2 regions of the Cryobacterium sp. TMT3-29-2 genome follow, and region 2 is predicted to be linked to the other one. Evidence: riboswitches for the same ligand, from Rfam matches in the RefSeq annotation. Region 2 holds a riboswitch; the other holds the start of a gene.

Region 1 (7,393 bases), on a different contig from region 2:
ATCGTGGAGCAACGCAGCGTTCTCGTGGACACCCGGCCGGTGCCCTATTTGCGCCACGCAAAATTCGAGGCGGAGCGGGTCACGACACTGCTGGAAGAGCGCCGCCCGCTGTCCACTCCCGTGATCGGCCTCGTCGTCTTCGTCGGGGCGCGCAGCATCCACGTGCGCTCGTCGCCGGCTCCCGTGACGGTTCTCGACGCCGAGGAACTCGTTCCGTGGCTGACGGCGCTGCCGATCGTGCTGGGACCGGCGGATCGCCTGGGCATCATCGAACTGTTGGACGACCCGGACATGTGGATCGACGTTCCGCTGGGGTCAGGCGAGGGCCTGATAGAGGGTTTCACCCGTCTCGACGCCGAGGTGCGCGGCGCCGCCCTGCAGCGCAGGGTGCTCTTGCCGCTCGAAACGGCGGCGGCGGCCGTGGCCGCCTTCATCGTGCTCAACGCGGCGACGACGATGGTTGTGGAGATACTCGCAGCCCAGTGAGGAAGCGGGGAGTCGGGCTGCATACACCCTGAACCTTAACGCGCGGGGTCATTCTCGCAGGCGACAGGCGTACCCTTCATTCACAGCCCGTCACGAAGGCTGGAAGGGGAGTCAGTGGTGTATACCCGCGTTGAGACCAGCGTCGCGGTGCAACAACTCGCTAACGGTCTGCACCATGCGGGCCGTGATCGTCCCTGGGTTGTGGTGTCGTCGCCGTTCGGCACTGCTGTACCCGAAATCGGCATCGACCAGCTCGCCGGCCAGATCGGCGACGTCGCGCGCGTCTTCCTGATCGGGACCGGAGAGCTCACCCGCCAACTCGGCGACCTGCTCCCGGCCCAGTTCCAGGTCTACGGCAGCGCCGGCCGGTCCTACCCCGTCGGCGACGCGTTCGCCGAACTCTCCCGGTCCCGGCTGCGGTTCACGCACGGCGACCCGCAGCATGCCACCGATCAGCTGGTGACGGATGCCCTCGCCCACGCGCATCAGGCAGGCCTCTTCGCGCTCGCCCCGGCATCCGTCATCACCGTGAACGGCACCGTCAAGGGGTTCATGTTGGGTGGGTCCCGCGCCCTCGTCGAACTCGACGGCGGCGGCATGGCCACCGTCTGGCAGGAGCTGACCTACCCGCCGGTTCCCCTCGACTGGACCCTGAAGCCCGGCCAGCGCATTCAGGGTGCGCTCGACGCGCCCACCCATCGCCTCAATGTCGAGATCAAGCCGCCCTCCGTGGCCGCGATCGCGAGGCGCTACCCGCACGGCAGCATCACCCTCGCTTTGGTGCAGAAGGTCAGCGCGCGGCGGGCGGTTCTGGCCCTGCACCCGCACTTGGCCCTCACGATCACCCGGGCTGACATCTCCGCAAACCCGCTCGACCAGGTCGACGCCCTCCTCTCCGAGGGCGACGTCGTGGCGGCGCGGGTCATCCACCTGCCCAGCGGTGCCCTGCACCTGTGCCTGAGCGACGTCGACGACGACGAAACGGTGCTGCCGCCGCTCTGCGCCGTGCGGAACGGTCCGCCCTGGCTGCAGGAGAACCGTCCATTGCTGCCTCTGGTCGAGGAGGACGAAGGCGCCGCCGCGGTCGTCGAACTCGACGGCCAACCCGCGCTCGTGGGAGCCTCCGCATCGACGGGCCATCGGGTGGTGGTCGACCTCGTCGCGGCCGGCCCTGCTGCCGGTGCTGCCGGGCTCTTCGGTTCGGCGGGCGCTGCCGGTGCCTCCGCCCTGATCACCGCCGGACCGACATCGGACCGCCTGCACCCGCGCCCGTCGCCCGGGCCCGGGCGCGTGCACGCCCTGCGCCCGGCCACGACGGGGGCCATCCCGTTCCGGGTCACGCCGACTCCGGCTCCCGCGCCGCATTCGGCGCTGCAGTCCACCCAACTGTCCCTCGCCGAGGCGAAGTCACGCATCGTGCGGCTGGAGACCCAGCTGGTTGAGGCCGGCGCCACCGATTCCGACATCGCCAAGCTCCGTGAGCAGGCCCGCTCCGCCCAGATGCAGTTGCGGGACACCCTCGTCGAACTCGCCACCCTGCGCCACACGGTAGCGGAGCTGCGCGACGACCAGCGCGCCCAACGACGGATGCTGCGCGAATCCCGCCGCACCGCCCCCGCCCATGCCGCGGTCAGTGAGTACGAGTCGCGGCGAGGCGCCTGGGAGGAACCGTCCGGCTGGGTGCGGCACGAGATCCTCCTGGCCTGGGTCGACCGGGTTCCGGAATCGGACCGCGAGGAGTGGAAGTTGCCGCAGAGTTACGTGCTGGGGGAGCGGTTCGCCGAATCTCTCACCGGGCTCGACGACGGCCAGCTGGCCAAGGCGTTCAAGGCATCCGTGGATGTGCTGACCGGCCGGGTGAAGACCCTCCAGGGCAGGCACCTGCACGCACTGCGCCAGGGCGCCGGGCCGGCCGACCCACACCTGCTGCGCTGGGACGGCGCGCGCTGCATGCGCGTCTCGATCGAGCAAAACACTCCTGCCGCGCGCCGCATGCACTTCTGGCAGCTCCCGGATGGCGGCATCGAGCTGGGCCGCATCGTCACCCACGACGACATGGAGGCCTAGACCGCTTTCGCCCTCACCTCTTCGGGGCTACCCTGATCTGCGCACAGACCGTTGACGCTCGGAGAGTCGCGTCGTCTGGGCCCCTGTCGATCGGCCCTCCAGAGGCACGAAGGAGTACCCATGTCTGCCACAGAACACGAGTTGCGGGTCAAGTCTCTCGACTCACCCGACGAACGCCGCACGCCGCAGAAGACCAACCTCGATCTCAATCGACTGGGGCAATACACGATCGGACGCCTGACGATGCAGCCCGGCTGGACCTGGGCGGACTGCATCAGGCCCATCGTCCAGACGGATTCCTGCCAGCTGCTGCACGTGGGCTTTTGCGTCTCCGGCACGCTGGAGACGGTGCTGGACGACGGCACTGCGGCCACCATCTCGGCCGGAGACTCATACACGATCCCGCCGGGCCACAACGCCCGTGTCGTGGGTGACGAGCCGTTCGTCGGCATCGAGTTCGCCAGCGCCGAGGCCTTCGCGGTTCCCATAACCTACTCGTCCTGACCCTCACCCGGCCGCGAGCCGACAACTTTGGGGGCACGGATGCCGCCACACCCCAAAGCTGTCGCCTCACCGCCGTCCAGGCGGCCTCAGCTGAGCGCGGCCAGCGCCGCCCCGTACTTCGCCGCGAGCCGCACCTGCATGCTGGCGTCCAGCTGCTCCACGCGCCAGGGCTCCAGGTTGTCGGCGATGTCCGCCCGCTTCACGGCGAGAGCGATCGGGTTGGCGCGGATGCCGGCGTAGTAATCGGCGTCGCTGACGGCATCCGTTCTGGTGAGCACCGTGACAGCCTCGACCACGCCGCCGGGAATGCCGGCCTCGAGCAGGTCGTGGCGGGTGATGCTCGAGTCTTCGAGCACGTCGTGCAGCCAGGCGGTGGCCTGCTCGAGCGGGTCGTTGAGGCGCTCGGAAACGCGACGGGGATGGTCGATGTACGCTGCGCCGAGCTTGTCGACCTGGCCTTCATGTGCGGCTATGGCGATTGCTTGTGCGGTGGCGACATAGGCATCGTCGGTGGTGATTGTCATGGAGACCCCCTTGGCAGTACGAACGGAACAGTGCGAGCGGCTGACCCACGTCTGCAACGTTAGCCCGGGCCCAGGTTTGGTGCTAGAAGCCGTTTTCGGAGAAATCGCGCCGCGGAAGGCATCATCTTTCGCGCTGGTGGCCGTGCCCCTCGATTTGGGGGGATTCTCGGAGGCGATTATTCTCGCCGGGGCGGTTGTGCGCCGAATCGGACTGATAAGTTTTTCTCAGGTGACCTACTGGTCGCTGGAGAGACGGTCACTTTCACGTCAATCGCAAGGGCACACTCGTCGTGAGGCGGGGTCGCAAAGGCACGGAACCCTCGGGTTAGCCGGCCTACCGAATGAGAAGGAACCGCCCCAGATGAACTTCACCTCCCTCGAGGCCGACACGAGATGCGGCCGTCCAGGCCTGGCTCTGTCCCCTCGTGGCGCGGTGGACAAAACCTCCGTCACGTCGTCCCCTTGGGTAGGCGCGCGACTGTAACGGTGGAAGCCGGGCAAGATTAGGGATCTTGTCCTGATATGGCATTGCGATCGGGAATCGATTCGGGTTCGGTTCTCGATCGCATGCTTGTTTCACACCTCTGAACGGCCAGCGCGCAGGTGCCCGGCCCACAGCTTTTAGAACGTCGGATTCACGCGGAAACACCGCCCTCAACGACTGCATCGACGCAGGCACGGAATTGCACAGCCGCAGAATTAAGGACCGGTAAGAGAACATGGCAACGCACGCGAGGCGCCGCTGGCGTTCCCTTCCCCGCCGCTTCGGCGTGCAGATGGTCTCGGCCATGCTGCTGGTTTCGGTGCCGCTCATGATCGTGCTCGCGGTGCTCCTGACGACCGAGTCATCGGCGAGCCTGTCCACGGCCGCCGAACGCAAGGGCGTCACCCTCGCGCGCGCGGCCGCGCTGCGCCTCGAGGACTGGGTGGCCGAGCGCCACAGCGACCTGAAACTGATCGCCCAAACCGTCACCGAGTTCGACACCCCGGCCACCACGGCCCGGCTGGCGGCCATTGACAAACCGTTCGGCGGCTACACCCTGGTTCAGATAGTGGATCCCTCGGGCACCGTTCTGTCGACCAGTCGCCCCGACGGCGCCCTCGCCACGGTCGGCGAAGACTGGTTCGCCACCGCGCTCGCCGGCGACCGGGTGCTCACCTCCATGCTGCGCAGGGGCGACCGCATCGAGTGGGTTCTAGCCCAGCCGGTGCTCGGCAACAACGGAACCGTGCTGGCCGTCGTCGTTGCCAACCTCGACCCGGGCATGCTGCCCGGCCTGCTCGACCCTGACCTCGGGTCAACGGAGGGCGTGGTCGTCGTGGATGCCGACCAGCGGCTGATCTACGACGCGAGCCTGTCAGCGGCAACCGATGACGCGGCTCTGCTGGCCGGCGGGGTGCTGAGCACCGTCGTGGACAACGCCGCCATCCGACTGGCCTCGAAAAGTGGTGAACCCGGCTCCGCCCGCTACACCAACCAGGAGGGCGTCGACCTGATCGGCGGTTTTGACACCGTCTACGGCCTCGATTGGGTGCTCATCGTACGGGAACGCGCGAGTAGCGTGCTGGCCCCCGTCGAAGCCCAGCGCGAGCGGGCCATCCTCCTGGTCGCGGTCGGCGCCGCACTCGCCGTCGCCGTGTCGATCGGGCTCGCCTGGCGCACCACCCGTTCCGTCAACCGGCTGACCGCGGTGGCCCGGAGGGTCGAGCGGGGTGACCTCACGGCTCGCGCCACCCCCACCGGGTCCGTGGAACTGCGCATGCTGGCGGAATCCTTCAACGCCATGCTCACCAATTCCCAGCAGCTCATCGCCCAACTCGGCTCGGCCGGGGTCGACGTGAATGCTGCGGCCACGCAATTGTCGGCATCCTCTGACGAGTTGGCGGCGATCACCACCCAGCAGAGTGCCGCGGTCACCCAGGCAACCGCAACCACCGAGGAACTCGCCCGCTCGTCGGTCGCCATCGCGGACACCGTCGACGCCGTCGCCCGCCAGACCACGGAAACCCGGCATAACCTCCAGCGGGCCGAAGGCGATTTCATCCGGTCGAGCGAACGCACCCTCGCCCTCGCCGGCCGGGTCAACGACATCGACATTCTGCTGGTGCTGATCAATGACATCGCCGACCAGACGAACCTGCTGGCCCTCAACGCCGCCATCGAAGCGGCCCGCGCCGGCGAACACGGCCGCGGATTCGCGGTGGTCGCCGACGAGGTGCGCCGCCTGGCCGAACGTTCGAAGACCTCTGCGGGCGACATCGCCGTGATCGTCACGGCCGTGCAGCGGGAAACCAACGCCACCGTGATGGCCATGGAAAAGGGTGCCAAACAGATGCAGCAGGGACTGCAACTGCTCGAAGCGGTGACGGATGCCAACGGCCAGGTCAGCCTGACCACCCAGCAGCAGCGCAGTGCCACCGCCCAGGTCGTCGAGACCATGGAACAGCTCACGGATGCCAGCCGCCAGGTTTCGATCACGGCGCAGCAGATCGCGGACTCCGCCGGTGACCTTGCCGACCTTGCCCACAATCTCGAGTCCACCGCAGGAGCCGGCAGCAGCAGCCGATGACATCCGTGCACGCCGTGCTCCTCCCGGTCGGACCGGATCTCTTCGCCGTTCCGATCGATCGGGTCCGGGAAGTCGTGGCGGCCCCGCCGCTGACCCGGCTGGTCACCGCACCCAGGCTCGTGCTCGGCCTGTTCAACCTGCGCGGCCAGATCGTGCCGCTGCTCGACACGGCGGCCCTGCTCGGCCTGCCGGTGATCGATGCGGTCGCCTTCGCCGTTGTGCTGCAGACCCGGCACGGTCTGCTCGGCCTGGCCGTGACGGGATTCCCCCGGCGGGCCATGCTCGACGGGTTGATTGGTCCGTCGGAACTCGTCGGCACCGCCGGAACCTTCCGGGTGGGGGAACGGGTGGCTGTGCTCCTCGACCCCGACACCCTGCTCGCCGCCGAACGGTTCGGGCGCGCCCCGAGCAGTGAGATCGTCGCCCCGAGCCGCGTGGACGCATGAGCGTGCTCGGCCTGGACCAGATCCGGGAGCTGTTCTCCCAGGAAGCGGAGGTGCGCCTCGCGCACCTCGACCGGCTGCTGCTGCAACTCGAACAGACCCGCAACGACGAAACCCTGATTCGCTCCATCTTCCGGGAACTGCACACGCTGAAGGGGTCCTCGGCCATGGCCGGCCTCGACCAGGTGAGCGCCATCGCGCACGGGCTCGAGGAGATCGTCGAGGGCCTTCGTGCGGGAACCCAGGTGGTCACGCCGGTGATCATCGACACTCTGCTCGCCGGAGCCGACCGGCTCGGCCAGGCGATCGCGGGCCTGCCGGTCGCGGGCCTGCCGGTCGCGGCGGAGCCCGAGTCGCTGCCCGATCCGCCGGCCGGCAGTGAGCTGGTGCAGCTCGAGGTCCTCCTGCCGTCCGCCGCCGACGTTCCGCCCGTCGCCCCCGGGGCGGCCGCCGCCGAGGCTGCCGGAGCCCGCGATGTGGGCGGTGTCGTCATGGTGCCGATGGAACGGCTCGATGAGCTGGTGCGCTTGATCGGCGAGTCGGCATCCGCTCACCTGCGCGTCGGCCGGATGCTGACCGAGAAATTCGGCGTCGACCCGACCCTGAACACCGAGTTCAACGACCTGTCCCGCACCCTCAACGAACTGCAGGATCGGGCCCTGCGCACACGCATGGTTCCGCTGTCCACCATCACCGACAAGCTTCAGCGGGCGGTGCGGGACCTGTCGCGTGCGCAGGGGAAGACCATCCACTGGGAGGTGCGCGGCGCCGACACCGAACTCGACCGCGGTGTGCTGGT
Region 2 (7,393 bases):
GGGAGAGCTGCCCGCGCGGAATCGATGCCGGCGGCTGGGGGCTCGCCCTCACGACCGAGCAGCTCGCGACCTTCGGCCAGCTGCTGCTGCAACGCGGCGAGTGGAACGGCACGCAACTCGTTCCGGCGGAGTGGATCGACGAGGCCACCTCGGCGCAGGTGGACACATCGGGCACCGACCACGACGTCGACGGCCGCCAGGGCTACGGCTACCAGTTCTGGTTGAACCAGCCGACCGGCTACCGGGCCGAGGGTGCCTTCGGCCAGTTCTGCCTGGTGCTGCCAGAAACGGATGCCGTGATCCTGCTGACCTCGGCGCTCCCGACCGCGCAGCGCGCCCTCGACCTCGTCTGGGAGCACCTGTTGCCCGCGTTCTCCGACCAGCCACTCCCCGAGACGCAGTCCGGTCTGGGCGGAACGCTGGCGTCCCTCGCCATGCCGACCGTCACCGGCGACGTCACGTCACCGACGGCGGCGCGGGCGGCCGGCATCCGCTTCGACTTCGACGATCCGGAGGTGACCGCGGCGACTCTCGAGCCCGGGCTGCTCACGATCATCCGTGGCGGTGTGAGCACGCCGCTGGCCTTCGGGTACGGCGAGTGGTTGGCGTCCGCAGATGCCCGGGTGCTGGCGAGCGGCGCGTGGGTCTCCCCCGGCACTCTGGTCGTGCGGGCGCACGACGTGGGAACGCCCTTCTCGCGCACGTACACGCTCGAGTTTGCGGATGACGCGCTGACCCTGGACATTGAGCAGAACGTCGCGTTCGGGGACCTGCCGCACACTCATGTGGTCAGCCGCTAACACGGACGTGCCCCGCCCTCTGGCTTCTTCAGATCGGCTCCAGCCCAAGGCGCGAATTCAGTCACCAGAGCCGTTTCGACAGAAGTCAGTGATTCATCAGGTATCGCAGCCGATGCCGTCACCGTCGCGGTCGAGTTTGGGTGCGTAACCCGGTTCTCCCGCGTACAGCGGTGCCGCTCCCGCAGCGCGCACAGCGTCGCAGTTCGCGTAGGTGACCCCGACAGGTGCAGGTGCAGGTGCAGGAGCAGGAGCCGGAGCGGGTGCAGGAGCCGGAGCCGGTGCCGGTGCCGGTGGGGCAATAACAACCGGAGCTGGTGCCGGCGTGAACGAGGAGGTCAGTGCCATCTCACCACTGCAGGGGCCGAGGATGCTGGTCATAGCGTCGTGCTCAGCCTGAGTGACCCACAGACCATACGTTGCTTTGACGGACACCTGACGTGCGACGTAGCCACAGCGGATTGCTTTGTTCGACGGCAACCAGGTGGCGGTATCGCCATCGCCCTTTTGCGCGTTGGAGCGACCATCGACGGCGAGGAGATTCATGGGATCGTTCGCCAAAGAAACGCGTTGAGCCTGAGTGAGCTGCTGAGCGCCCGTCTGCCACGCATTCGAGAGAGCGACTACATGATCGATCTGGACCAACGCTGACGTGTCCTGACCCCGAACGAAGGCGATTGGCGTGGCGGTGTACGGCGAGACGAGGTAACCGGTCATCACTCGACAGGTCCCCGACTTGGTCGTAGGGCTCAAGTCTCGAGCGAGGATGTCGTTACGGGTGTCGCATCCGTTGCGGTCCACGTCGATCCAGGCGGAGCCGAACATGCCGGTGCGCTCGTAGCCGGTCTTCGCTGCCTTGCCTTTGACGGGGATGGTTGCCAGAAGCGCAAGCGCCGTGGTGTCGGTAGAGCTGGTGTCAGCGGTGACGACTGATGCGACCTCAGTCGGAGCGGAGACGGTCGAGGGGTCAACCGGTGCTTCTTCGGAGAATTCCGTTCCCGGTGATCTGGTCGGGGTAGGGGTTGGGCTTGGGGTCGCACTCGGTATCGCGCTAGCCGTGGGCTGCTCGGCAACAGCAGTATCAACTGCGCCGGGCGCCGCAGCAGCGACCCCACCTGAGATGAAGAGGATCAGGCTGGCAGCCACCGCGATCGCAGTTGTCTTGCGGGCTGATACGGATGCCCACGGTCGGCGACCAGAGATCGCGTACACACCCGTCACGAGGGCAGCCATTCCCAGGATGACGAGAATTGCGGGGAATCCACCGAGGATGGCGTACATCAGAGCGAAGAAAGCGACCAACCCGCCGAGGATCCAGGTACTGAGATTCAGCTTGGCGCCCTTCTTTTCGGCGGTCGATGGGCCGTCGATAAGGGTCTTCGCCGGTTCCGGTTTCTTCTTTCCAAGTTTCATCATCTGATCCCCCATTTCAAAGCGCTCGACGAGAGTGCAGACACGCCTATTTGAAACGTACTGGAGGCAGGGATTGGCCGATCACCAGGCGAACACCCCAGAACGGGGAACCAGCAAGTTCCAGTTAAACAGTGCTCGGAATGAATTTCCGCAGATAGGCGCGAAGCTCCGGATCGCAAACGTACACATAGGTCCCCCGAATGCCGCGCGTCAGTAGAACCGCGTAGATGTTGGTGATAAAGCGCAGGAGATCGTCGTCCGTGTAGATCTTGCCAAGCACAGGATTGTTCTCCTTGCCCTTCTTGTCGAAGTACGAGCCCCGATCGATGACCAGCTTGCTCACCCTGGCGTCGTAGCGAAGGTCCGGGCCGATGATCACGCCGGCGTAATTGAGGTCATACCCCTGCACGGTATGGATCGAGCCCACTTCGTCCACGGACTTCGGTGAGGCAATCCAGTCGGTCTGCGTGCTGTTCCAGCGCAACTGACAGTCGCCGACCTCAATGTCAAACGCGGTCTTGTCGGTCTTGGTCTTCCAGGCCCACGCGTAGCCGGCGAGCAAGCGTGAGAGGCCGACCTCGGCATCCCTGCGACGGATCTCCGCGCGCATCTCCACAAGGCTGTCGAACAGCCGAAAGTCGTAGCCCTCGAAAACCTCGGGACCCACGGCTTGCAGCCTGCTGATCGCGGTCGTCGCGTCGAGGATGCGCCTGACGTAGCCGACATAGTCCGAACCCGCCTGAACTCGCATTTGTGACATCAGCGGATAGTGACGTTTCGTGAGGCGCGCGTCGAGAACGAGGCTGTTCAGCAGTTCTGCCGGCACGTCGGCCGGGCGCACGCTCTGCGCCGCGTCCAGCAGGAAGATCTGATGTCTGCTCTTCGCCGTGATCCAATCCAGCTGAGTCTTGGTCTTGTCGTCGCTCCCGAAGAGCTCCTGGGTGATGAGGCTGAAGTTCCTGTTTTGGACACCAGAGGGTTGATTGGCTCGTTGATTCAGCCGATGGGATTCGTCAACAATGAGCAGGTCGAAGTCTTCATCGGCGAAACCAACCTCGAACGCGGTCATGACCATGTCCGGCCGCAGCCCGGGCGTCTTGCGAAACACCTTCTTGATCGACTCGCGGAGGGACTGCTGCGGCACCACCAGGCCGATCCGAATGTCGGTGAGCAATTCCCGATAGCCCGGCACGAAGAACTCGGAGAACAGCGAATCGCTGTCCACCTCGTCGCCGGGCGCCGAAGCAGCAATGTCGACGAGCAGCTTGAGCAGGTAGATGGCGACCACGGTCTTACCGGTGCCCGGGTCACCCTGCACGACGATCGTGCTGTCGGTGCCGGCCTCCAGATCTTCGAAGAGCCCCTCGAGAATGCCGTCTACGGCGACGGCCTGGTCCTGTGACAACGCCTTGAATGGTGACAGCTTGAAGAGGTCGCTGTTTTCGATCTCCGGAATGCTCCGGGTGAAGACTCCGTCTCGCCGGAGTTCGTCGAACACCTCACGGAAGGTCTCGCGGTACCGACCGCGGTCGTAGTAGTCCGCCTCGGTGATTCCGTCGTTGCGGTTCAGCACGCGGTAGAAACCGTCGCCTGCGAGCATCCGAATCAGGTAAGACTCCAAGTCGAGGCAGACCGATTTGTTGAACGTGGCGTCAACGATGACCCGGACCGTGCTCAGGTGCTGCTTCTCGGACGACTCGAAGTGTTGGCGCATGCGGCCCGCCGCATTACGAGACTCACCCACGTAGACGTCGTTCAGCCCACCCCGGACCGCGGGCTTGCCGCCGGCTTTGGCATCATCCAGAACGTACACGACCGGCCAGTTCGTGTTGCGGTGGTCGCGCGGCGCCCAGGCCCGGATCGCTTCTTTCGTGAAGTCGAGCCGCTCGATCTCAAAGTGCGTCATATTTGACGCTGCGCCCCCGGGCTTTGTCGACTGGATACTTCTCGCGGGTTTTCGCCAGTTTGTCGAGAACGATCTGGTTCGGATCGACTCCGAGGCGGTCGGCCAGCAGGATGCAATAGGTGAGCACGTCCGCAAGCTCATCGTGGACCCGGGCGGCGTCGGCATCCGCGTTCCACTGATAGCACTCGAGTAGTTCACCGGCTTCGATGGCGATGCTCTTCGCCAGGTTCTCGGGGCTGTGGAACTGCGCCCAATCACGCTCGGCGACGAAGGCTGCGATTTCGTCGCGGACTGAAATTTCGTCCATGACGCAAACCTAGCAGTGTGCGTTCCTCCCGATTTTGTCGTCGGCCGCCAAGCCTGTCGGCGCGCAGCCATGCCGCTGGCAAACTGTATCTTGCCCACAAACGCATCTTGTGAGTTCGGGGCCCCGGCACATTGGGACGGGTCCGGAAACCCCGGCGCGCCGGCCCGGCGCGACCCGACCGCTACCCCTCGACCCCGAGCTCCGCGGATCCGCCAACCACATCCCGGCCCCCCAGCGGCTGCGTCGGCCGGGCGTTATGACTATGTGCGCCCTCGAGAATGCCGATCTGCTCCGCCGACATCGAGATCGGCGTGCTCATCACGACCCACTGCACGTCCTCGGTGCACGGCGGTGTGGTCAGGCTGCCCGAGTACTCGTAGTTCTCCAGTGGCCGCGGCAGCACGGCCGCGATATCCATTGTCACGTCCTCGTCGTCAGCCAGATGCGTGGCCGCGTCGATGAACGGCGCCAGGGCATCGGATTCCGGCCCCTCGGTCACGAGGATGCCCAGCACCAGCAGTTTGCCTGCCGAATCCGCATGCACCAGGTGCAGCTCGGCCGCCGCCGGCTGTCCGTTCACGGTGTGCTCCGACGGCACGTGAGCGTGCAGCTGCTGCAGGCTGTACTCGACCCCGGCAAAAGTCAGCGTCTCGCCCTCGCCGTCGGCCTCGAATTCCACCGCGTGCCCGGTGTCGAACACATCGGCCTCCGCGTCTTCCGCGCTCAGCTGGATGACCGAGCTCGGTGCGGGCACAGTCGTGGGCAGGTCGATCGGGGACTGGGCGGTGCCCACGCCGCAGGCCACGAAGCCGGGGTCCAGCTCCGCCCACGATGCCGGGCCGCTCGCGCCGTCGTACGACCAGTGCACCGGCTCCGCCGCCGGTGGCACGCTCGCCTCCGTCGCGGGCTGGGCGCAGCCGACAAGGGTGATGGCGGCCACCGTGAGAGCTGCGGTGATGAGCCAGGGTCGTGCGGACATGGGTACTCCTAGAAAACGGCAGAGATAAACGCCACACCGAACATGTGGCGTGACAACCCGTGTGACAGAGCCGCCTTCCCGAATTATCCTCTTGCTACACCCGGCCTGCGGTCATCGACGTTCTCCCGCAGCGCGAGCGAACGTGGCATGAAATCCCCGCACCTGAGCAGCGCCCGGAATCGACACATCTGGTGTCGAACCCCTTGGCGGTCAGTGTGATTGGGTCCCCTGATAGAGTCAGGCGGAGTATGGGCGTTTGCTCATCATGCAGGCAAACTCGGCGCGAGCCGGGGACGCAAAGCCACGGGACACACGCTGTCAGCCGGGCTACCGAACAGCGAAGGCCGCACGCATGCTTATCGAAGCTGGGCCACCCTCCACCGAGCCGACGACTGCTGCCAGTGACGTGCTCTCGGCGGTCTCGCGGCGCAACAATGTGACGGTGAGTGGCAACCCGGACGGCCGTGCAATCGTGTTCGCACACGGCTTCGGGTGCAATCAAAGCGCATGGCGATTTGTGACGCCGGCCTTCCTCGCGGACTACAAGGTCATTGTGTTCGACCACGTTGGAGCAGGAAGTTCCGATGCGTCTGCCTACAGCTTTTGGAAGTATGACTCGTTGCTCGGGTACGCGGACGACCTGCTCGAGATCCTTGATGAGCTGGACGTGACCGACGTGGTGTACGTCGGCCACTCTGTTAGCGGAATGATCGGCGTGCTCGCCGCGAACCGTGACCCGTCCCGCTTCGGCGCTCTCGTACTGGTCACCCCGTCCCCTCGATACATCAATGCGCCGGGCTATGAGGGCGGATTCGAGATCGAGGACATCAACTCAATGTTGGATGATCTCGATTCGAACTATTTCGGCTGGTCGTCGAACATGGCACCACTGATGATGGGCAACTCGGACCGACCGGAGTTGGGAAATGAGCTGACGGAGAACTTCTGCAGCACCGACCCGACGATCGCCCGCCATTTCGCTCGTGTCACGTTCCTTTCCGACAATCGGGAGGACCTCTCCCTGGTCTCCACGCCGACTCTGATCCTTGAATGCTCCGCCGACATCGTCGCCCCCGCCGGCGTGGCGCGCTACGTTCACCAGCAGATAGCAGGGAGCTCCTTGGTCACTCTCGCTGCCAGCGGCCACATCCCTAATCTGTCGGCACCCGACGCTCTAGCGGATGCCATCCTTGCCTACCTGAAATGAGTGACGGCGGCGAACGTGCGGTCGAGAGCTTATTCGAGGACCTCTATGAGTACGCGCCGTGCGGGCACCTCTCCACAACGATCGACGGCATCATCATCCGAGTAAACAAGACTCTGCTGAAGTGGACGGGGTATCAGCACGCGGAGCTCGTCGGTCATGCGTTCGTCTCGTTCCTCCGACCTGGCAGCCAGTTGATGTTCGAGACACGATATCTCTCGGTGCTTCACCTTCGAGGTGAAGTGAAAGAGGTGGCGGTGTCGTTCCGGCACGCGAACGGCACCGCGCTGCCGATGATGATCAACAGCACCGTGACCACCGCTGGAAATGGAGAACCCGTCACCATCCGGACGGCCGTCTTCGATGCTAGTGAGCGTCAGATGTACGAGCGCGAGCTCCTCGCAGCCCAACGCAAGGCGGAGGCTTCGGAAACTCGGATAAGGGTTCTACAGAACGCATCGAGAGTGTTGTCCGAAGCCACTACCGACAGCGCGCTGTCAAATCAGTTGACAAAAATCACCCGTGAAGCGTTCGCTGCGTCTCACGTCTCGATGTACCTCCTGAACGCTGAGGGGAAGTTGGACCTGACAGCGGGGAATCCCGCTCTGGGACTGCTCGATCTGTCCGGCGACGGGCCGGCCGGGGAACTGGCCCGCATGGAGGGCACGAGGATTCTTTCGCGCGCTGATCTTGTGGCCGAGTCATCAGGGCTCGCCGAAGTGATGCGAAGCGCCCAGGTGGAGACACTCGTGTCTGTACCGTTGTCGGATGAAGCAGCGCCGCTCGG

What was found. Region 2 has a riboswitch for cyclic di-GMP ahead of E3O67_RS13555 (alpha/beta fold hydrolase). Riboswitches for the same ligand answer to the same signal wherever they lie in the genome.
Region 1: another riboswitch for cyclic di-GMP. It lies ahead of E3O67_RS02415 (methyl-accepting chemotaxis protein); the one in region 2 lies ahead of E3O67_RS13555 (alpha/beta fold hydrolase).

The regions. Positions count from the first base shown of each region.
Region 1 is NZ_SOGK01000017.1:8,668-16,060, reverse strand. It holds gene E3O67_RS02435 (nuclease-related domain-containing protein) at 1-486, shown strand, start outside; gene E3O67_RS02430 (hypothetical protein) at 604-2,553, shown strand; gene E3O67_RS02425 (cupin domain-containing protein) at 2,674-3,057, shown strand; gene E3O67_RS02420 (phosphohydrolase) at 3,144-3,581, opposite strand; cyclic di-GMP riboswitch class I at 3,850-3,923, shown strand; gene E3O67_RS02415 (methyl-accepting chemotaxis protein) at 4,301-6,151, shown strand; gene E3O67_RS02410 (chemotaxis protein CheW) at 6,148-6,597, shown strand; gene E3O67_RS02405 (response regulator) at 6,594-7,393, shown strand, end outside.
Region 2 is NZ_SOGK01000117.1:26,608-34,000, forward strand. It holds gene E3O67_RS13530 (serine hydrolase) at 1-800, shown strand, start outside; gene E3O67_RS13535 (DUF1524 domain-containing protein) at 897-2,213, opposite strand; gene E3O67_RS13540 (DUF2075 domain-containing protein) at 2,335-4,116, opposite strand; gene E3O67_RS13545 (nucleotide pyrophosphohydrolase) at 4,103-4,423, opposite strand; gene E3O67_RS13550 (carbonic anhydrase) at 4,605-5,402, opposite strand; cyclic di-GMP riboswitch class I at 5,663-5,737, shown strand; gene E3O67_RS13555 (alpha/beta fold hydrolase) at 5,809-6,609, shown strand; gene E3O67_RS13560 (diguanylate cyclase domain-containing protein) at 6,606-7,393, shown strand, end outside.